Regions from separate parts of the Luteibacter sp. ME-Dv--P-043b genome, predicted to be linked through region 1. Evidence: predicted binding sites of a transcription regulator. Region 1 holds the regulator's gene; each other region holds the start of a gene.
What was found. The regulator FliA, encoded in region 1, starts transcription of late flagellar genes. The targets are predictions, from matches to a motif close to TAAAGTTTNNCNNNCNNNGGCCGATAA.

Region 1 (5,351 bases):
GCAGGAAATCGCCGGCCTGGGTTCCGAGGTTCCCGTCATTACTTTGGCGCCGGAACTGGAGCAGATCCTGCTGCAGTCCCTGCAGGGTGGCGGCCCCACCGGCGCCGCCGTGGAGCCGGGCCTGGCCGATCGCCTGCAGCAGAGCGTGGCCGATGCCGCGCGTCGGCAGGAAGCGGCGGGCGAACCGGCGGTATTGCTCGTTTCCCCGGCCTTGCGTCCATGGCTTTCGCGCTTTACCCGTCATGTGGCCCAAAACCTGCATGTACTTGCCTACAACGAGGTCCCGGACAACCGGCGCGTCAAGCTGGTGACGGCCCTCGGCAGGTAAGACTTGGACGGACACAGGATCGAACGCATGAAAATCAAACGCTTCGTAGCTCCCGACATGCGCCAGGCCATGCGCCAGGTGCGCGACGAGCAGGGTCCGGACGCCGTGATCCTGTCGACGCGTCGCCTCGACGACGGCATCGAGATCATCGCCGCGCTGGACTACGACGAAGCGCTGGTGCGTGAAGCGGGCTTCGGTGGCGAAACGCCGGCGGCGCGCGAGACGGCACGCGAGGAAACCCCGGTGCGGGCGCGTCGCGAACACGACTTCGCCGCCCGCATCGATCAGGCCAAGGCCGCGACCGCCGCCGCCGTCGAGCGCGTCGTGCGCGGCGGTCCGGCACCGGCCTCCACGATGGCGCCGCAGGGCCTGCATCCGAATGCGCCGCAGCGCCAGTCCAGCGCCGCGCTGGCCGCCAGCGTCGCCGACGTGGTGCGCGCCGCCACGACCGGTCCGCACGCCGCGAACAACGACGCCGCCGTCAACGGCGTGCGCGCCGAGATCAACAACCTGCGCGAGATGCTGGAAGTGCAGCTGTCGACGCTGGCCTGGAACCAGATGGACCGCGAGCAGCCGCTGCGTGCCCGCGTGCTGCGCGAGATGACCCGTCTTGGTATCGACGGCGACGTGGCCCGCGCGCTGTGTGCCGAACTGCCGCCGGGCATGACCCCGGAGCAGGCCCGTTACCTGCCGCTGGGCATCCTCTCGCGCAACATCCGCACCAGCGGGCGCAACGCCGACACGGCCGGCAGCGCGGTCACCGCACTGGTCGGCACCACCGGCGTGGGCAAGACCACCACCATCGCCAAGCTGGCCGCCCGTGCGGTGCTGCGTCACGGCGCATCCAACGTCGCCCTGATCAGCGCCGACCAGTACCGCATCGGTGCCGGCGCGCAGCTTGAACATTACGGCCGCCTGCTGGGCGTGCGTGTCTACAACGCCCACGACGCGCAGAGCCTGCGCAACGTGCTGCTGCAGTTGCGCGGCAAGCACACGGTGCTGATCGACACCGCCGGCCTGGCCGGCAATGACCCCAAGCTGCAGCAGCAGTTCGAAACGCTGCGCGCGATGACCGAAGTACGCGTGTGCCTGGTGCTCGCGGCGAACGCCCAGGCGCAGGCGATCGACAACGCCGTGCGCGCCTACGCGCCGCTGTCCCCGCAGGCCGCGATCCTGACCAAGCTCGACGAGGCGCCGCTGATCGGTGGCGCCCTCTCGGCCGTCATCCGGCACGGCATGCCGCTGGACTACACCACCGACGGCCAGCGCGTGCCGGAAGACATCGCCTCGGCGGACGCGCGCAAGCTCGTCTGCCTTGCGGCCCAACTGGTCAGGCAGCGCAACGACGTACCGGACGACGCGATCCTCGCCGACCGTTTCGGCTTCGCCGCCACGCCCGCCCTCGCCTGACCCCGGAACTGAAGTAACGTGACTACGGCATCCGCATCCGCACACCCTTTCACGGCAGTGAATTCCTTCATGAGCACACACGTCGATTCCACCCAGGCCGCCGGACTCAACTGGCTTGCCGACCGTCGCCCGACCCGCAGCATCGCGATCGCGGGCGGCAAGGGCGGCGTGGGCAAGACCACGGTGGCGGTCAACCTGGGCATGGCGCTGTCCATGGGCGGGCGCGACGTGGTCCTGCTGGACGCGGACCTGGCCATGGCCAACATCGACGTGCTCCTCGGCCTGCAGCCCACGCGCCACCTGGGTCACATGCTCGAGGGCGAGTGCCGCATCGAGGACCTGATCCTCCATGCCAACCACGGCTTGAAGGTGATCCCCGCCACCTCGGGCGCGCGCCGCATGGCGCAGCTGCCGAACATCGAGCACGCCGCGGTGATCCGCGCGTTCGACGAATACCCCGTGGCCCCCGAATACCTGATCGTCGACACCGCGGCCGGCATCTCCGACAGCGTCTCGATGTTCGCCGCCGCGTCGGACGAGGTGGTGGTGGTGGTCTGCGACGAGCCGGCCTCGCTGACCGACGCCTACGCGCTGATCAAGGTGATGAGCCGCGAATTCGACGTCAACCGCTTCCGCATCGTGGCCAACATGGTCCGCCACGCCCAGGAAGGCCGCCAGCTGTTCGAGAAGCTGGCCCGCGTGACCAATCGCTTCCTGGACGTGTCCCTGGACTTCATGGGCATGGTGCCGCACGACGAGTACCTGCGACAGGCCATCCGCCGCCAGTCGGCCGTGGTCGACGCCTGGCCGAGCAGCCGTTCGGCCGTGGGATTCAAGAATCTTGCCCGGTCGGTCGATACATGGGGTGAACCCGAACCCCGGGTGCAGGGCCGCATCGGCTTTTTCGCCGAACGGAACCACATGGGGGGAGGGCTGCCACTGTGAGTGTTGCAAGCGAATACCTTGAAGTAACAAAGGTTTCGGCCGACCAGCTGGTCAGGACGCATGCCCCGCTGGTGCGCCGGATCGCCTATCACCTGATGGGTCGCCTGCCGCCGAGCGTGGATGCGAACGACCTGATGCAGGCCGGGATGATCGGGCTGCTGGAGGCGGCGAGGAATTACTCGCCGACTCGCGCGGCCAGCTTCGAGACCTATGCGGGAATCCGCATTCGTGGCGCCATGCTGGACGAACTGCGCAAGACGGACTGGACCCCGCGCTCCGTCCATCGGAAGCTGCGCGAGGTGGCGGAGGTAACGAGACAGATCGAGAACGAGACGGGTGGCGACGCCGAAGACGCGGAAGTGATGAAGCGGCTGGGCATCGACGCCATGGAGTACAACCAGATCCTGGCCGACGCGGCGAGCGCGCGGTTGCTCAGCCTGACGGCGCCGGAAGGCGACGAAGGCGCGGCGATCGACGTGGCGGACCCGGACGCCGCCGGTCCGGAAGGCAACTTCGAGAAGAACGGCCTGCGCGACGCGTTGGCCCATTCGATCGACGGGTTGCCGGAACGCGAGAAGCTGGTCATGTCCCTGTACTACGATGAAGAGCTCAACCTGAAGGAAATCGGTGCGGTGCTGGGTGTGAGCGAGTCGCGGGTGTGCCAGATCCATGGCCAGGCCCTGATTCGCCTCCGCGCACGCATGTCGGGTTGGAAAGACAAGCAGTGACGGCATCGCGGTGCCGTCGCCGGTAAAGAAAAAAGCGTACGAGGCGGAGAGCAGTTTTGGACAAGAACATGAAGATCCTCGTGGTGGACGATTTTTCCACCATGCGGCGCATCGTCAGGAACCTCCTGGTCGAGTTGGGTTTCACCAACACGCTCATCCAGGAGGCCGAAGACGGCAACGCGGCGCTCGCGCTGCTGCGCGCGCAGCCCATCGACCTGGTCGTTACCGACTGGAACATGCCCAACATGACGGGCATCGACCTGCTTCGCGCCATTCGCGCGGATGCGGCGTTGAAGTCCATGCCCGTGTTGATGGTCACCGCGGAAAACAACCGCGACCAGATCATCGCCGCCGCGCAGAGCGGCGTGAACGGTTACGTGGTCAAGCCCTTCACGGCGGTGACGCTGAAGGAAAAGCTCGACAAGATATTCGAACGACTTGCCGCGGCAGCGGGCTGAGGGAATGACGATGAACACGATGCTTTCCCCCGGCCAGGACGTGGCCCCCCAGTTGCGTGAACTGCTCGATGCCGACGACTCGGCGGCGTTCGAGAAAGCGCTCGACGACCTGATCCGCAGCCGCGAGCAGCACCTGTTCCTGGCGCTGGGCCACCTCGCACGCGACCTGCACGAATCCGCGCGTCGCCTGGCCTCCGACATCTCCACCGATGGCGTGCCGGGCAACATGAGCGATGCGCGCAAGCATCTGCGTGATGTGCTGGAAATGAGCTCCACGGCGGCCCATCGCACGCTGGACTTCAGCGAGAAGCTGCGTCCGCAGGCTCAGGCGCTGGCCAAGCAGGCCGATGAGATTCTGGTGCTGGATCACGCCGATCCGGCGTTCGGCACCCACGCCACGGCACTGGCCGTGCGTGTCGGCGACTTCGCGCAAAGCTGCGATATCGGGCTGGGCGAGATGGTCGAGGCGCAGTCCTGGCAGGATCTTTCCGGTCAGCGTGTGGCCCAGGTCGAGGCCTTCATGGCCAAGGTCGAATCCTCGCTCGTCGAGCTGGTCCGACTCACCGGTTCGCTCGCGGGCGGTAATGCGCCGGCCGCCGAGAAGGTCAGCCAGGACGAAGTGGACCGGCTCCTCAGCGAATTCGGTTTCTGAGTACCCTATGAGCGTGGAGCTGGACAACGAGCTGCTCAATGTCTTCCTGATCGAAGCGCGCGAATTGCTCGAGAGCCTGGGCGAACAGCTCGTGGATCTCGAAGCCTCTCCGCACGACGTGGAGCTGCTTAACGCGGTGTTCCGTGCCTTCCACACGGTGAAAGGCGGGGCGGGCTTCCTTGGCCTCAACGCCATGGTCGAGCTGTGCCATCGTGGCGAGGATCTGCTCAACGAGGCCCGCAACGGGGTGATCGTGCTGCACGCCGCCTATATGGACGCGCTGCTCGAATCGCTCGACCTGCTCAACGACATGATGCGTGCCGCCGACGGCGGCGTGCCGATCGAGCCCGCACCGCGTTCGCTGCTCGATCGCCTGCTGATCCCCGGTCGCGCCGTGTCTGCGCCGCCGGTGGCGCTTGCCGTGCCGATCTCGGCGGCCGCCACGTCGACGGCGACCGCGGCAGCCCCCGGCCCGCAGAAGCCGTACGACCCGATCGAGGACGAGTTCGAGGCGATGCTCGACGCCGCCCGCACCGATCGCACGCCGGCGGCACCGTCGGGCACGATCAACGACGACGAATTCGAAGCCCTGCTCGACTCGCTCTACGGCACCGGTGCGCCCGGCGCCGAGGGTGCGTCCGCTCCGCCGCCGCCCGCCCCGGTCGTTGCCGTGGCCCCGGCGCCCGTGGCGAACAACGACGCCATCAGCGACGACGAGTTCGAGGCGCTGCTGGATTCCCTGCACGGTGCGGCCGCACCGGGCGCGATCGTGCCGCCGACGGCTCCCGTCGCCGTTGCGGTTCCCTCCGTTGCGGTGCCGGTTGCCGCTG
Region 2 (5,351 bases), on a different contig from region 1:
GCTTCGGCGCCACGATCGCCGGGCGCATAGGCAATGACGGTATGCGCGTCGATGGCCAGCGAGCCTTCGGTCTGCCGGATGTCGGCGGGCAGGGGAATGAGCGGCAGCGCGTCGGCGTGCGCCAGGCCGCCGGTGCAGGCCAGCGCGGCGGCCAGGGCCAGGCGGCGGCCAAGGTGCCGTGCTGCGGGCTTCCGGCCGTTGCTGCCGACGGTCATCGTGAGCCCACCCGCGAGCCCGCGCGCATCGTGGCCGCGCCCAGCACGCCAAGGTGACCGTGCTCCACCAGCCACACCGGCACGCGCTCCAGGAAAGGTCGCATGACGCCCTTGTTGAAAAAGCGCTCGCGGAACCGGCTGGCCAGGACGACGTCGCTGATCTGGGGAAGGATGCCGCCGGCCAGGAATACGCCACCCTGCGCGCCGTAGAGCATGGCCAGGTCGCCGACGAAACCGCCCAGTACGGCGCAGAAGACGTCCAGCGCGGCATGCGCGGTCGGATCGGTACCGGCCATGCCGGCCGCGCTCACCTCGCCGGGGGTGGCCAGCGGCGCGTCCCGCTCGTCCAGTTCGGCGAGGGCGCGATAGGTGGCCAGCAGGCCGGGTCCCGACAGCAGCGACTCGACCGACACGTAAGGCCGGGTTCGGGCCAGGACGCGCAGAATGGCCGCCTCGCGCTCGTCGCCGGGGGCGAAGGCGATCTGGCCCGCCTCCGTGGGCAATACCGTGGCCTGCCCGTCGCCCGGCAGCAGCACGGCCGAGCCGAGCCCGGTACCCGGTCCCATCACCACGACGGGACCGCGCGTACCACCGGGGATGCCCGGGAGCACGGCGACCGCCTCGGCAGGGTCGATGAACTGGCTGGCGAAGGCCACCGCCTCGAAGTCGTTGACCACCTCCAGCGCGTCGCCCGCCACGGCGCGGATATCGCCGAGCGCCACCGGCCACGGCAGGTTGCTGTTGGCGACCTGGTCATTCAGCACATACCCGGCGATGGCGATGGCGCAGCGCTCCACCCCCAGCGGGGCCAGGTACGCATGGGTCGCCAGGAAATCCTTTAGGATGGCGGCCAGGCTGGGCCATTCGGCGCCGACGTAGCGGCGGTGGCAAAGCAGCTGGACGGCCGCCTGTGCTGGCCCCTGGGGATAGACCAGCGCGACGCGCGCGTGCGTGCCGCCGACATCCGCCGCAAGCACCGGGCGCCGCGCCGACGCGATGTCCGTGACGACCGGCTGGTTGGAGAAGGTTCCCATCATTGACCCCGTGATTGCTGGCGATCGCCGCGTGACGAAAAAGGTCATGCGGCGCGACGATACGGTTCGAGTTTTTTCCGCCATGACAACGTTGTCAATGAATATCATGTTCACTGGTGAAGATGGGTGAATTTCACAATGGTCGGCGGTGGATTTCATAACCGGTGACGCATCGCCTAAAGCTTTCCCCCGTGGGGCCGATAAGCCCATCGAACGACCCCAGGCGATCTGCGCCACGGGGTCCCCATGGTACGGACGATGGCCAAGAAATCCTCCAAAGAAGCCACCAGCTCAGCGCTGGCACTCGATGCCGACCTGCGCATCGCCGCGGCCCCCGCGCTGCGCGATACGCTGTTGGCGGCGCTCGCCAGTGGCGGTCCGGTCGGTATCGACGGTAGCGCGGTGGCCCAGGTCGACACGGCGGCGCTACAGTTGCTTGCCGCGTTTTCCCGCGATGCGCGGGCGGCAGGACGCACCGTCACCTGGACAGGCGTCAGCGATCCCCTCCAGCGCGGCGTCGCCGTGCTGGGTCTCAACAGTCTGATTGAACTGCCGGCCCACGCCGGCGTGAACTGAAGGTGCTTCGATGGCTAAGATTCTTGCGGTAGACGATTCGGCTTCCATGCGCAGCATGGTCGCCTTCACCCTGCGTGGCGCCGGTCACGACGTCGAAGAGGCCGACAACGGCCAGGCGGCGCTCGATTCCGCCGCCGTGCACAAGTTCGACCTGATCCTCGCCGACGTGAACATGCCGGTGATGGACGGCATCTCGATGGTTCGTGAGATCCGCACCCGTCCGGATTACCGCGGCGTGCCCATCCTCATGCTCACCACCGAGTCCAATCCGGAAAAGAAGATGGAAGGCAAGGCCGCCGGTGCCACCGGCTGGCTGGTCAAGCCGTTCGATCCGGAGCAGCTGCTGGCCACCGTCGGCCGCGTTCTCGGCTGATCTTTCCGCAAGTCGCTTCCTTACACGTTCCGGTCATCCAGGGTTCCCCCATGTCCAAAGTCGATCTGGCGCAATTCCACAAGGCGTTCCATGAAGAGAGCCTCGACGGTCTCGACGCCATGGAGCAGGCGCTCCTCGCATTGGACGAGGGTGCCGAAGACCCGGAACTGATCAACGTCGTGTTCCGTGCCGCCCATTCGATCAAGGGCGGTGCGGCCACGTTCGGTTTCACCGACGTCGCGGCATTTACGCACGTGGCCGAAAACCTGATGGATGAGGTCCGCAGTGGCCGCCGTCCGATGGAAAAGGCCGTCGTCGAATTGCTGCTGCGCTCGGGCGATACGGTGCGCGACATGCTGTCCCTGTCGATGGCCGGCCAGCCGGCCGCCACGCCGGAAAGCCAGGCGCTCCTGGCCGAGTTGTCGGCCATGGTCTCGGGCGCCCCGGTGGCGCCGGTGGCGGTCAAGGCCGCCGCACCGGTCGAAGCCATCGAAGGCTGGGACATCGCGTTCCGCCCGTTCGATTACCTGCTCAAGACCGGCAACGATCCGGCACGCATGTTCCGCGAGCTGGAGGCCATGGGCCCGCTCACGGTCACCTGTGACACCAGCAAGCTTCCCGCGCTGGCCGACATGGACGCCGAGTCGTCCTACCTCGGCTGGACGCTGAGCCTGGACGCCGGCGCCAAGCGCGCCGCCGTCGAAGGCGTGTTCGACTGGGTCGACGGCGACTGCGACCTCACGGCCACGCCGCGCCTGTCGGCACCGGTGGCCGCGCCTGTCGTCGAGGCCATCGCGCCGGTTGCGGCCGCCGCGCCACGCGCCGTCCGCGAACCCGCGGTCAACAGCGAATCCAGCTCGGTCCGCGTCGGCATCGAGAAGATCGACGTCCTGATCAACCTGGTCGGCGAGCTGGTCATCACCCAGTCCATGCTCACCCAGTTCAACGACGGCGTGGACGAATCGCAGCTGGAAATGTTCCGCCAGGGCCTGGCCCAGCTGGGTCGGCACACCCGCGAGCTGCAGGAAAGCGTGATGAGCATCCGCATGCTCCCCATCAGCACGGTGTTCAACCGCTTCCCGCGCCTGGTCCGCGACCTCGCCCAGAAGCTGGACAAGAAAGTCGTGCTGGACATGCGCGGCGAAACCACCGAACTCGACAAGACCGTGCTGGAAAAGATCGGCGATCCGCTGGTCCATCTGGTGCGCAACGCGATCGATCACGGCCTGGAGATGCCGGACAAGCGCCTGGCCTCGGGCAAGGGCGACACCGGCACGCTGCGCATGGAAGCTTTCCATCGCGGCGGCTCCATCGTGGTCGAAGTGGCGGACGACGGCGCCGGTCTCAACCGCGACGCCATCGTCGCCAAGGCCGTGTCGCGCGGCATCATCAGCTCTGGCGAGCACCTGTCCGACGACGCCGTGGCCGACCTCATCTTCGAAGCGGGCTTCTCCACCGCCGCCGCCACCACCGACCTGTCGGGCCGTGGCGTGGGCATGGACGTGGTACGCCGCAACGTCATGGACCTGGGCGGCACGGTCAATATCCGTAGCGTGCAGGGCCGGGGCACCACCTTCACCATCACGCTGCCGCTTACGCTCGCGATCATCGACGGCCTGACGGCGGCGGTGGGCGAGGAAACCTACATCGTGCCGCTGGTGTCGATCGTGGAGTCCGTGCAGGTCAAGCCCGATGCGCTGCGCAGCGTGGCTGGTGGCGGCGAGCTGTTCCGCTTCCGCGACCAGTGGCTCCCCATCGTCCGCCTGTTCGACGTATTCAACTGCGAAGGTCAGCGCCGCACCATCGACGAGGGCATCGTCATCGTGGTGGAAGGCGAGGGCAGCCGCATCGGCCTGTTCGTCGACGAATTGATCGGCCAGCAACAGGCGGTCGTCAAGTCGCTCGAGGCGAACTACCGCCGGGTCAGCGGCATCTCCGGCGCCACCATCCTCGCGGATGGCTCGGTCGCCCTGATCGCCGACGTCGCCGGCCTGGTGCGCCTCCAGGCCCGCCGCAAGGCCGCCTGACGCAGGCCGGCACCACGGGGCACACACACCCCGCGGTGCATGTCTGTATGTAGGAGCGCGCGCTCGCGCGCGACATCTTCTCGCGATAACCCCGGAGCTGGCGCGCCAGATCCGGGCTCACGGCCTCAAACCATGTCGCGCGCGCACGCGCGCTCCTACATGCGCCCAGGCGCCCATGCGCCCGACCCGGACGCGCCCGCACCAGACGCGCCCGCACCAGACGCGCCGGTCCCATAAGCGCCCGTCCTGCACCCGCGCGTCCCACGCCTGCCGCCCGCCCGGGCCTGCCTGGCTCACATCCGCGCACATCACGTTGAAATTGGCCCTCAAGCTCCGCTGGGGATAGCCGATACCCCAAGGGAAGGGGTCCCGAACCGCCGATCCGATCCGCCGTGGGAACGACATGAACCAAGCAGCCAATACCGCCATCGACGCGTCCGAAGAGGCCGCGCAATATCTCACCGTCAACCTCGGCAACGAGGAATACGCGGTGGACATCCTTGCCGTCCGCGAGATTCGCGGCTGGACAGCCGTCACACGCATCCCGCAGGCACCGCCCTACGTGCTGGGCGTGCTCAACCTGCGCGGGGCCATCGTCCCTGTGCTGGACCTGCGCCTGCGCTTCAGCCTGGATCGCGAGGATTACACGGCCACCACCGTCACCGTCATCGTGATGGTCAACGGTCGCCAGTTCGGGGTGGTGGTCGACGCCGTCTCCGACGTGGTGGAAGTCGCCCCCGGCAGCATTCGCCCGGTGCCCGACATGGGTACCTCGGTCGATACCGAATACCTCAAGGGCCTGACCTCCGTCGGGGAGCGCATGGTCCTCCTGCTCGATGTTGATCGCCTGCTTCAGCCGCAGGACGCCCAGATGCTGGAAGCCGCCCTGGCCTCCACGGATGTCAAAGCCGTCGCCTGAGCCTGAGCCTGTCGCGGTGGCCCCGGCTACTGCGGCACGCGATGCCCGGTTTGCCTTTGCCGCACCTTGCCGATTGGAATCGTAATGAAGAAGTTCAAGTTCAAGAAGCCCGCATTGACCGTCCGCGGTCGTCTCTACGGCGTGCTCGGCCTGCTCACGATCATGTTGCTCGGTGGCGCGGCCGTAGGCCTGGGCGCCATGCACTTC
Region 3 (5,351 bases), on a different contig from region 1:
TACGAGGTGGACTGGGTCGATCGCCCGATCGATGCCTCGGCGTTCGCCAAGCCGGCGGGGCACGTCAACCCAGGCGCCTTCCCGATCCAGGGGCGTCAGTTCGAGGCGGGCGAGGTCAGGCTCGGTCATTTCCGGCTGTCCACGCCCATCCTGCGGGCGTTCCCCGGTCGCGTCGATGTCGCGCCGGACGAGAAGAAGCTGCCGGCCAATTTCGCCGCCACCTTCCAGCGCGCCGGCGATGCGCTGGTCACCAGCGCCAGGCCGGACAACCCGCGCCTGGGCGACCTGCGCATCTCCTGGGAAGCCGTGCCCGTGCAGTCGATGACCGTGCTGGCCCGCATCGATGGCGACACCCTGGTGCCCGGTACGCCGGTGAGGGAAGGGGATGCCGGGTTCGACGTGCAGGTGGGCGTCCGCAGCCTGCTCGACGTCATGCCCGTGCTCCCGCAGGCGCCGGGCGGCGTGACCTGGGTGCGCCTGGCCGCTTTCCTCGCCGCCTCGCTGGGCGCGCTGCTGCTTGCCTGCACCAGTCGCCTGCGCCGCGACGTGCTTTTCGCCGCCGGTACCGGGGCCGTTATCGTCGCGTCCGTGGCCGGTGTGATGTGGATGGCTGGCGACGCGATGGCTGCCAGCGTATGGTTGCTCGTCGCCGTACTGGGGGCGGGGCTGGCCATCTGGCGTGTGCAGCAACAAACCTCACCGGCATCGAACTGACCTGGGAAGACAAGGCATGCGTATCACGGGATTGTATGCGGCGCTGGTTGCGCTGCTGATGATGGGACTCGCCATTCGGGTGATACGGCTGCGCCGGCGCACCAGCATCGGGCTGGGCGATGGTGGCAACCGCGCCGTGGCGTGTGCGGCGCGTGCCCATGGCAACGCCGCCGAGTACGTGCCGCTGGCGCTGATCCTGCTGCTGGTGCTGGAGCTCAACCAGACCCTGCCGATGCTGTTGCACGTGTTCGGCATCGTGCTGGTGGTTGCCCGCGTGCTGCATGCGATCGGGCTCTCGCAGACCCCGGGCGTCTCGGCGGGGCGTGCCATCGGCGCGGGGCTGACCCTGCTGGTGATCCTCGCCATGGCGGCGATGCTGATCTGGCAGTACGTGGTGATCCACCTGATCGCGCCGGCGACACTCTGAGCCGGCGATCAGGCCTCGGCGGTGGCGGAGCCGTCCGCGAACGCGTAGACGTGATCCGCCCAGCTGGTCGCCTCGACATACATGGTGGCCATGGCGGTCACATGCTGCTCGCGTAGCGCGTCTTCGCTTTCCACCTCGCCCTGTTCCCAGTGGCGCACCTGGTCGAGGATGGTGGCGAAAGGCCCGGTACCGTCCAGCAGCGCCTCGCGGATCTCGATGGCCAGGGGCAGGTGCTCCAGCACATAGGCCATCGACGCGTTCATCAAGGTATCCAGCAGCGAGAACAGGCCGGCGGTAAAGGCCATCTCCTGCAATTCGGGCTTGATGCTTCGGGCCAGTTTTTCGCACATGTGCGCGCGCACCAGGGCCAGTCGCAGCAGCTCGGGCGGACGCTCGTCCATGCCCGAAACGGCCATGGTGAAGATCCAGTTGCGCATGCGGTTGACGCCGAAGAACACGGCGGCCTGTTCCACCGATTTCAGCTGGCGGGGCAGGGCGAAGTAGGCGGAGTTGACGCAGCCCAGCAGCTTGTAGCTGAGGATGGCATCGTCGCGGACGATCTTGCCCATCTCGACGGGGCCGTTTTCCGGGTCTTGCAAGGCGCCCATCAGGCGCAGCACACCCAGCTTGCTGGGCGTCAGTCGCGGCATGTCCACCCGCTCCGGACGAAGCAGGTACTTGCCCTGGAAACCGTCGACGTCCTGTTCGGCGTAGTCGACGAAGTTCTCGTGGGTGTCGACTCCGGTGACGATGACCTTGACGCCGAACGCATGCACGTAGTCCATGTGCGCCCGCGCTGCCACCGGGTGTCGGTGGTCCACCGCGATCTTGGCGAACTGGACGATACGCAGCAGGGCATCCACGCCGGCACGGTGTTCCGGGTCGGCGGGGAGGTTGAAATCCTCGAGCATGAACAGGCAGCCGTGGCTTTTCAGCTCACGCAGCTTGGTCAGCAGGGCGTCGTCGCTGCCCACATCGGCGCCGATACTGGCACCCAGGCGCGCGTTGTGACGCAGGATGTCGGCATGCTCCAGCAGCAGCGAGCGCGACATGTGCAGGAAGGCGCGGTTGTCGCGCACCAGGCGCTTGAGGCTGCCGTCGGCGATGGCGCTGAGCGTGGCCTGCGTATGCGCGATGGCAGCCGTCTCGATGTCGGTGCCGGCAGGCCGCGGGAAGATCAGCTCGTAGGCGAACAGCGACTGCTTCTTGTCCAGAATGGGCACGCGGACGATAGGCAGGATGCCATCGTCGTTCACCGCTATCGGCTGGGGGGATGCTGCCATGACTGTCTCGTACGCCGTGTGGTGAACCCGCGGTATCGCGTGTGCCGGGGTGTCAGGCCTGGGCCAGCATCCCGGAACGAAGTCTTACTTTTGTCGCGCCGGTGGGGCCGTAGGTCGAGCCGCCGGGCGCATCGCCGGCCAGCAGGGCCAGGGCCTGGCGAACATGGGCCATGCGCTGTGCCACGATGCGGCCGTTGACGTCGTTGAGCCGACGGCACTCGAGCAGGCGCTCGATGGTCGGCGACCAGCGGGGGTCGTGCAGGCTGTCGATACCGGCGGCGTCGCTGATCTGGCGGCGCTCGACATCGAGTTTCTCGATGTGGTCCAGCAGGCGGCTCTTGGTCCGTCCGGCGACTTCCAACGCGGGCATGTTCGCCTGGTCGAGCGCCATGCGCTCATCGATCAGGCTGGCGTGCAGCGCATCGACGTCACGGGCGAGGTCGCCCATGACGGCGCCTAGCGCCACGTCGAAGTCGGAGGCGGGCGTCGGGCTCATGCGCTGCTGGCGCCTCCGATCTGGCCTTCCATCGCAAGAAACTTGCTGGCGATGGCCTGGGCGTCGGGCTTGTAGCTGCCCTCGGCGAGACGCGAGCGGATCTCGTCGACGCGCTTGGCGTCGATGCCGTCGCCGCGACTGGCGGCATCCAGCGCCTTGGCCGAGTCCGTGATCCTGACGCTGTCACCGCTCGGACGAACCGGGCTGGCGTTCTGCGTCGGGGCGGCCGAACCCGTGGCGGCGTTCTGGGTGCGGAGCTGCACCGCCGGCTGCTGGTTAGGAATACCTGGCTTGATGGTGTTGGTCATGGTTTTTCCTCGGATCTGTTGTCCCTCAAGATCCTTATCGGCGGTCCGTCGGAGAACTTTAACTGGCGCGGTGTCGGAAATGTGACGCGGTCGGGCTTTTGCTCAGGGTAGCACCGCGACCAAGCCCGGTCCCCGCACCACGGCATCCAGCACCTTGCCCGACGAGGCGTTGCGCACCTTCAGCCGCGAGCCGGTGTCCCCGGCCCCCATGGCCACGCCCTCGGCACGGATGACCACGCCCTCGACGCTGGCCTCCATACTGACGGCGTCGCCGATGCGTACGGCCTGGCGGCCGGCCAGCATGCCCGGCGTCAGCACGGTGCCGGCGTTGACCGGGCGCGCCAGGGCCCGTCCACCGGCCTGCTCCAGGTCGGCGATATAGCCATAGGCCAGCGTAGCGACGTCGCGTTCTTCCGTATGGACATCGGTAGCGCCCAGCCCGTCGCCGCGTGCCAGCGGATGGCTGCTGACGAGTACCGGGGCGAAGAGCTTGACCATCACGGGCACCCGCACCGTCCAGCCACCCGGCACCGGGCAGCGCACGGTGACACTGACGCGCGCGTTCAACGGGCGATTGCCCGGCAGGGAGGCATCCAGGGGTGATGGGCAGTCGGCCAGGCGCAGCCGGCTGTCCAGCGGCGCGGCCTCCAGCACCATGCGGGTGCCGGGCAGCGCGCGGTGGGTCTGCAGCCAGGTCACCGCGGCCTGGCTCACCGCGTCGATCGGCTGTGCCGCCGCCGCGGCGAGCGGCCAGCCGCACAGGGTCGCCAGGGCGATCCCGCAGGGCAGGGCGCGACGGATCACGCAGCGCGCTCCGCGAGGGCAGCGGACAGGCCCTGGATCACGGTATCCAGTTCCTTGTTGAGCCCGGCAACCATGTGGCTGGCGTCGGCATGGCGACCTTCGCCCAGCGTGATGGCGAACTGCGAGGCCATCGAGGTGAAGCGCTCGCCGGCGCCGCGGATCCCATCGATCGATACATCCGGGCGGCGCACACGGAGCTGGTCGATGCAGCGCATCAGCGGCGTGGTATCCAGCCAGCGGCGATCGAGGCCGGCCGGGTCGCGCGACGCCAGTTCCACCGCATAGCGGAGGCCCTGGCAGGCTTCGCGGATCATCTGGCTGAGTCCGGCGGCGTCGAGGGCGCCATCGGTCTCGAGGCGGGCAAGGCTGAGGCGATGCGCCAGCACGGCGGCACGCGCCCCGGCATCGGCCTGGCGACGTGCCTCGTTACCGATGCGACCCAGCGACGTCTGCGACGTCTGGATGGCGGCGACACGAGTATTCAGTGCGCCCATGCCCTCACGAGCGGCATCGAGGCTGCCCTGCGCACCGCGCACGGCGGCATCGACGCGCCCCAGCGAGGCCTGCATGCCCGCGATACCGGATTGGGTCTGGTCCAGGCGGCGCAGGCTGTTCTGCACGGCGTCGTCCAGCTGGCCGGAGAACTCGCCGACGGTCTGCGTAACCTGGTCGATCTCGGCGGTGGCCTGCGTGGTCTTCTCGGCCAGCTGCTTCACCTCGTCGGCCACGACGGCAAAGCCGCGGCCGGCTTCACCGGCACGCGCCGCTTCGATGGCGGCGTTGAGGGCGACCAGATTGGTCTGGTGGGCGATGTCCTGCACCGCTGCGGTCAGCTTGCGGATTGCCGTGAAGTATTCGGAGAACTGGGCGTGGTTGCGGCTCATGCCCGACAGGGCGCTACGCAGCAGGCGCAGCTGGCCGTCGAGATCGCCTGCGGTGGCCTGGCCCTGGTTACCGGACTCGGCCATGCCCGCGACGCTGCCGTGCGCGTGGTCGATCGCCGTCGAAATCCTGGCGCTGGCCTCCGTCAATCGACCGGCGGTGTCGCGTGCGCCCTCGAGGTTGCCCACCAGATCCTGCAGGCTGACGCCCAGCGCCTGCGCGTTGGTCAGCACCATGCCCTGCTGCTCGATCGCCTGGATGGTGGTGGCCGGCGGCGTTCGCGGCACCTCGGCAGGCCTGAGCAAGGCGCCGAGCGCGCTGGCGGCCGCCGGGTACTGGGCGGAGAGGGCGCTGACTCGTGCGGCGTCGCCCGTGGCGGCGGCGTTGGCGAGGAGGCGTACGTGCTGGCTCCAGAGGAGGGTCATGATTTCGCTTTC
Region 4 (5,351 bases), on a different contig from region 1:
GCCGCGCTGGCCTCGCTGGCCGAGCGTCCGGAGTGGCGCGAGGATGCGCTGGTCTCGCGCTTCCGTCGTGAGATCCTGCCGCAGCTGGACCCAAGCGAACTGGCGTTGGAACCGTGGCTGCAGCCTGGTGCATCGCACCTGGTGCCGGAACGCCTTCACGGAGCGCTGGATGCATTGGGCTGATCTTGCGGGACGGCGTGTCGCCGTGTGGGGCTTCGGTCGTGAGGGCCGCGCGGCACTGAATGCGCTGGCGCGGCACCTGCCGGGCCAGCCGGTCGACCTCTACTGTGCAGCCGACGAAGCGGAAACGGCGCGAGCCGCGTATCCGGCGTTGCGCGTGCACGAGGCCGCGCCGGATGCGGATGCTCTCGCCGCGTACGAGGTCGTCATCAAGTCGCCGGGCATTTCGGCCTATAAGCCGGAGATGCTCGCCGCGCAGTCGCGTGGCACGCGCTTCACCTCCGGCACCGCCCTGTGGTTCGCCGCCAACGTCTCGGCGAACACCATCGCCGTCACGGGCACCAAGGGCAAGAGCACCACCTCGGCGCTGGTCGCGCATCTCGCCCGTGCGCTAGGCGTGCGCACGGCGCTGGCCGGAAACATCGGCCTACCGATGCTCGAACTGGACGGCCAGACGGCCGACCTGTGGGTGATCGAGCTGTCCAGCTTCCAGACGGGCGAGGCCTTCGGCGTGGGCCTTGGGGTGGTTACCAGCCTCTACGAGGAACACCTCGACTGGCACGGCTCACGCGAGCGCTACGTCGACGACAAGCTGAAACTGCTGGCGTCGTCGGGACGGGTGCTGGTCAATGCCCTGCAGCCTGCCTTGCTGGCGCGTGCCGCGCCGCATCCGGGCCTGCACACCTTCGGCGACGTGGCGCACTGGCACGTGGCCGATGGCTGGATACGGCGTGGCGACGAAAACGTAATCGCTGCCTCGCAGGTGTCCGCGCCCGGCCTGCACAATGCGCTCAATGCCTGTGCCGCGCTGGCCGCCCTCGAGATCATGGGTTTCGATACGCGAGCGGCGGCGCCCGCGCTGTCTTCTTTCGTTCCCTTGCCGCATCGCCTGCAACCGTTGGGTGTGCGCGACGGCCTGCGCTGGATCAACGATTCCATCAGCACCACGCCGCTGGCCAGCCTCGCGGCACTGGAAAGCGTGGGCGACGCGCGTGTCGCGCTGATCGTGGGTGGGCACGACCGTGGGCTGGACTGGACACCCTTCATCGAAGCGATGCGGCAGCATGCCCCGGCGGCGATCGTCTGCCAGGGCAGCAACGGGCCCCGCATCGCCGAGGCGCTGGAGGCGGCGGGCGTGGCGCAGGTGCATCGTGAGGCCGATCTTTCCGCCGCTGTCGCGGCTGCACGCAGGGTGCTCGACGGCGATGGGGTGGTGTTGCTTTCGCCCGGTGCACCCAGCTTCGACCAGTTCCGCGACTACGCGGAACGGGGCAAGCGGTTTGCCGCATGGGCTGGCTTCGACACGGAAGACGCCACTCTCAAGGGGTTGGGCGTGCTTTGACCGGTCAGTCCGTGGTCGCCGCCAGCAAGGTGCCGACCACCGCGGCAAGGGCGGCATAGAGCTCCGGCGGCACGTCGTCGCGCAGGCGCACCGCCGCCAGCAACGTGGCGACCTGCGGGTCGAGGTGCGGGGCGAGGCCCATGGCCTGTGCACGTTCCAGCATTGCTTTAACCCCCTCGGCATCCACGCGCTCGTTCTTGCCGCTGCTGGTCGGGGTGGCGAGCCGCAGCGTGACGCTGCGTCGCGGTGAAGGCAGGGCCTGGCTCATGCGCGCGCTTCGAGAAGGACAGCGCTATAAGCGCTGGTGGGCACGGGCAGGCCGTGTATGCAGGAGAAATGGTCGAGCTGGAGGCCGCTCTTTTCCATCGTGCGACGCAGGGGAACGAATTCGTTTTCGAGGCGTGCGGCCGTCGGCCCGTGGTCTGCCCATAGGCGTACGGACACCCGCGGGGCGCGAAGCTGGATTTCGCCCTGCACCGCGCCGAGGGTCGGTGGGTCGATGGCGAAGCCGATGGTCCACAGACCTTCCGGCTCGCCCGGGCCGGCCTTGCCTTCCTCGATGCGTAGCTGGAGCACGTCATAGCCGCGCACGCCGGCCAGGGGTACCTCCACCATCCACACGCCGGCCTGGGGATGCGACTCGAGCTGGGCGATTTCCACACGCGACAGCGCGGCGCGGGTATCCGTGCGCAGCTGGCTGACCAGGGTGTCGACGTCGTCTTCGGTGATGGCCAGGTCGTCGGCGCGCGCCTGTGCCACCAGCGCGCGCTGTGCGAGCGGCGGAGGCGTGTCGCTGAGCGGACGGGGCAAGGCACCGAGGGGGCCTTTACCGGTACCCGTGGAGAACGTCCCGCCCATGCCGGCGGCAAGGCCGGGCGCACGGGTCGCTGGCAGGTCGGCCAGCACCCGGCGCAGCACCATCAGCGCGGCCTTGAAGTCGTCGGACGCCGGCAGTTCGGCATGCGGTTCGGCCAACTGGGACTCCAGGAAGACGCCGCTACGGGCGATGGCTTCCTTCATGCCCGTCGGCGTGCCGACATCGTCCGGGCGGCTGATCGAGGCTTCCAGCGTGGCGAGGGCCGCCCGTAGCGGTGCGGGAAGCGACCGCGCGACCGGGCTGCGGGCCAGCGCGGCCAGCGCGCCGAGCAGCGGGGCATAGCCGTTCTGTTGCGGAAGGCGCTCGCGCAGGCCCTGCAAGGCCACGCGTTCGTCGATCGGCGCGAGCACCACTTCCAGTTGTGGCTGCGTGCCCTGGGTGAGTACCCGCACCTGGAACTGCGAAGGCAGCTGCGTACCGGTCGTATCGGCTTCGACCGTCATGCCACCGATGTCCAGCAGCAGCTTGCCTATGTCGTTCTGGCCGATCACCCGCGCCGTGAGCAACGTGCCCACCCGCCATGCGTCGGCGGCGGCGGTGGTGCCCGCAGCCGCGCCGGCCCAGAGCTGGGCGGCGACACTGGTCGGCTGGATGATCAAGGGCAGTTACTCCCGGGGGCTGTGCGAACCCCGGTCTGGGCTCGCTCCTGTGGTGAGGGGATCGGCGGAAACTCGCGAAACTTTAGGAACATGCCGACACGGCGTGGCGCTTAAACGGCAGTAGCCACTCCCGTTACACTAGGGGAATGACCCAGCTCCCCTTCGACCTTCTCGCCACCGACGGCGCGGCGCGGCGCGGCCGTCTCCGCTTCGGCCGTGGCACCGTGGAAACCCCGGCCTTCATGCCGGTGGGTACCTACGGCTCCGTCAAGGCCATGACCCCGCGCGATGTGCTCGACACCGGCGCGGAAATCATCCTCGGCAACACCTTCCACCTGTTCCTGCGCCCCGGTCTGGAGATCGTCGGGGAGTTCGGCGGGCTGCACCGGTTCATCGGCTGGGACAAGCCTATCCTGACCGATTCCGGCGGCTTCCAGGTGTTCTCCCTGGCGCATAAGCGGAAGATCACGGAGGAAGGGGTGACCTTCGCCTCGCCCGTGGACGGCTCCAAGGTGTTCCTCTCGCCCGAGGAATCGATGCGTATCCAGAAGGTGCTGGATTCGGACATCGCGATGATCTTCGACGAGTGCACGCCCTACCCGGCCACGGAAAAGGTCGCCTCGGACTCCATGGAGCTCAGCTTGCGCTGGGCGGAGCGCTCGCGGCAGGCCTTCGACGACCTGCGTAACCCCAACGCGCTGTTCGGCATCGTCCAGGGCAGCACCTACGAAAACCTGCGGCAGCGCTCGGCGTCCCGCCTGATCGAGATCGGCTTCGACGGTTACGCTATCGGTGGCCTGGCCGTCGGCGAGCCCGAGGCTGAGCGCAATCACACCCTCGACCTGACCCTGCCGATGCTGCCCAGGGACCGCCCGCGTTACCTGATGGGCGTCGGCCGGCCGGAGGACATCGTCGAGGCCGTCCGCCGGGGCATCGACATGTTCGACTGCGTCATGCCCACCCGCAATGCCCGCAACGGGTTCCTGTTCACCCATGAAGGCACCCTGCGCATCCGCAACGCGAAGTTCGCCGCGGACACGCGCGTGATCGAGGAAGGCTGCGACTGCTACGCCTGCGCCAACGGCTTCTCCCGCGCCTACCTGCGCCACCTGGACCGCTGCAACGAGATCCTGGGCAGCCAGCTGGCCACGATGCACAACCTGCGCCACTACCAGCGTCTGATGGCTGGACTGCGCGGCGCGATCGAGGCGGGCACGCTGGACGACTTCGTGGCGGCGTTCTACGCGGCCCGGCAGAAGGCGGTCGTCGACGGTTGACCCTTCCCGGGCCGCGGCTACAGGCCGCCCCGCGACCCCACGGTCGGCGCGGTACATAAGCGCCGGGGGCGTGGCATAATCCACGATCTTTTTACGTGAGCAGCCGCTTTTCCTTGGCTGTTCCATGACTTGCGAGAATCTGCATGAGCCTTCCGATGTTCGCCGCCGTTGCCCAGGCCACCGCTCCCGCCGCCGGCGCCTCCCAGGGCGCGCTGGGCTTTTCGCCGCTGATCATGATGGCGGTGCTGTTCGGCATCTTCTATTTCATGATGATCCGCCCGCAGATGAAGCGGCAGAAAGAGCACCGCGCGCTGCTCGAAGCCCTGTCCAAGGGCGACGAGGTAGTGATGAGCGGCGGTATGGCCGGTCGCATCGAGGACGTGGGCGAGGCGTTCGTGCGGGTGGAAATCGCCCCGGGCACGGTCGTCCAGGTCCAGAAGAGCGCCATCACCCAGGTGCTGCCCAAGGGCAGCCTCAAGAAGTCCTGAGCTTCTTCGCATCGCGTCAGCTGCGGCCGGCACCCGGCCGCCTCCATGGAATGTAAGGCATGAGTGATTTTCCACGCTGGAAGTACGCACTGGTCGTGATCGTGTTGCTGTTCGGCATCGTCTACGCGCTGCCCAACGTCTTCCCGCCACAGCCGGCCGTGCAGATCTCGGGCAACCGCGGCAACGCCGTCGATGCCGGTCTGAAGACCCGGGTCGAGGGCATCCTGGCCGCCGCGAAGGCACCTGCCGCAAGCGTCGACGTGGCCGGCTCCGACAAGGGCGAGCGCCTGCTGGCGCGCTTCAACGATGCCGATTCGCAGGCGCGGGCTTCCGATGCGTTGCGCGGCGCGCTGGGTGACGACTACACGGTGGCGCTGAACCTGGCCTCCACCGTGCCTGCCTGGCTGCGCTCGATCAACGCGTTCTCGATGCCGCTGGGCCTCGATCTGCAGGGCGGCGTTCACTTCCTCATGGAAGTCGACGAAAACGCCGTGATCGACAACCAGGAAACCCGCTACGCGGACGACATCCGCTCCATGCTGCGCGACAAGAAGATCTCCTACGACGCGGTGTCACGCAATCCGCGCG

Region 2: the regulator FliA is predicted to act here: its motif matches at 1,427-1,453, upstream of QRN34_RS03145 (STAS domain-containing protein).
Region 3: the regulator FliA is predicted to act here: its motif matches at 3,263-3,289, upstream of flgM (flagellar biosynthesis anti-sigma factor FlgM).
Region 4: the regulator FliA is predicted to act here: its motif matches at 3,057-3,083, upstream of QRN34_RS17300 (flagellar hook-length control protein FliK).

Annotation. Positions count from the first base shown of each region.
Region 1 is NZ_JARVRT010000035.1:7,848-13,198, reverse strand. It holds gene flhA (flagellar biosynthesis protein FlhA) at 1-328, shown strand, start outside; gene flhF (flagellar biosynthesis protein FlhF) at 356-1,738, shown strand; gene QRN34_RS16540 (P-loop NTPase) at 1,808-2,683, shown strand; gene QRN34_RS16535 (RNA polymerase sigma factor FliA) at 2,680-3,411, shown strand; gene cheY (chemotaxis response regulator CheY) at 3,468-3,869, shown strand; gene QRN34_RS16525 (protein phosphatase CheZ) at 3,880-4,521, shown strand; gene QRN34_RS16520 (chemotaxis protein CheA) at 4,529-5,351, shown strand, end outside.
Region 2 is NZ_JARVRT010000005.1:31,437-36,787, forward strand. It holds gene QRN34_RS03135 (family 20 glycosylhydrolase) at 1-215, opposite strand, end outside; gene QRN34_RS03140 (glucokinase) at 212-1,249, opposite strand; gene QRN34_RS03145 (STAS domain-containing protein) at 1,508-1,825, shown strand; gene QRN34_RS03150 (response regulator) at 1,836-2,198, shown strand; gene QRN34_RS03155 (chemotaxis protein CheA) at 2,249-4,225, shown strand; gene QRN34_RS03160 (chemotaxis protein CheW) at 4,629-5,144, shown strand; gene QRN34_RS03165 (methyl-accepting chemotaxis protein) at 5,229-5,351, shown strand, end outside.
Region 3 is NZ_JARVRT010000047.1:27,504-32,854, forward strand. It holds gene QRN34_RS18895 (TMEM43 family protein) at 1-714, shown strand, start outside; gene QRN34_RS18900 (MAPEG family protein) at 731-1,141, shown strand; gene QRN34_RS18905 (HDOD domain-containing protein) at 1,150-2,424, opposite strand; gene QRN34_RS18910 (flagellar protein FlgN) at 2,477-2,920, opposite strand; gene flgM (flagellar biosynthesis anti-sigma factor FlgM) at 2,917-3,228, opposite strand; gene flgA (flagellar basal body P-ring formation chaperone FlgA) at 3,331-4,032, opposite strand; gene QRN34_RS18925 (methyl-accepting chemotaxis protein) at 4,029-5,339, opposite strand.
Region 4 is NZ_JARVRT010000040.1:3,932-9,282, forward strand. It holds gene murL (UDP-N-acetyl-alpha-D-muramoyl-L-alanyl-L-glutamate epimerase) at 1-183, shown strand, start outside; gene murD (UDP-N-acetylmuramoyl-L-alanine--D-glutamate ligase) at 170-1,522, shown strand; gene QRN34_RS17295 (flagellar biosynthesis protein) at 1,527-1,790, opposite strand; gene QRN34_RS17300 (flagellar hook-length control protein FliK) at 1,787-2,998, opposite strand; gene tgt (tRNA guanosine(34) transglycosylase Tgt) at 3,145-4,275, shown strand; gene yajC (preprotein translocase subunit YajC) at 4,419-4,763, shown strand; gene secD (protein translocase subunit SecD) at 4,823-5,351, shown strand, end outside.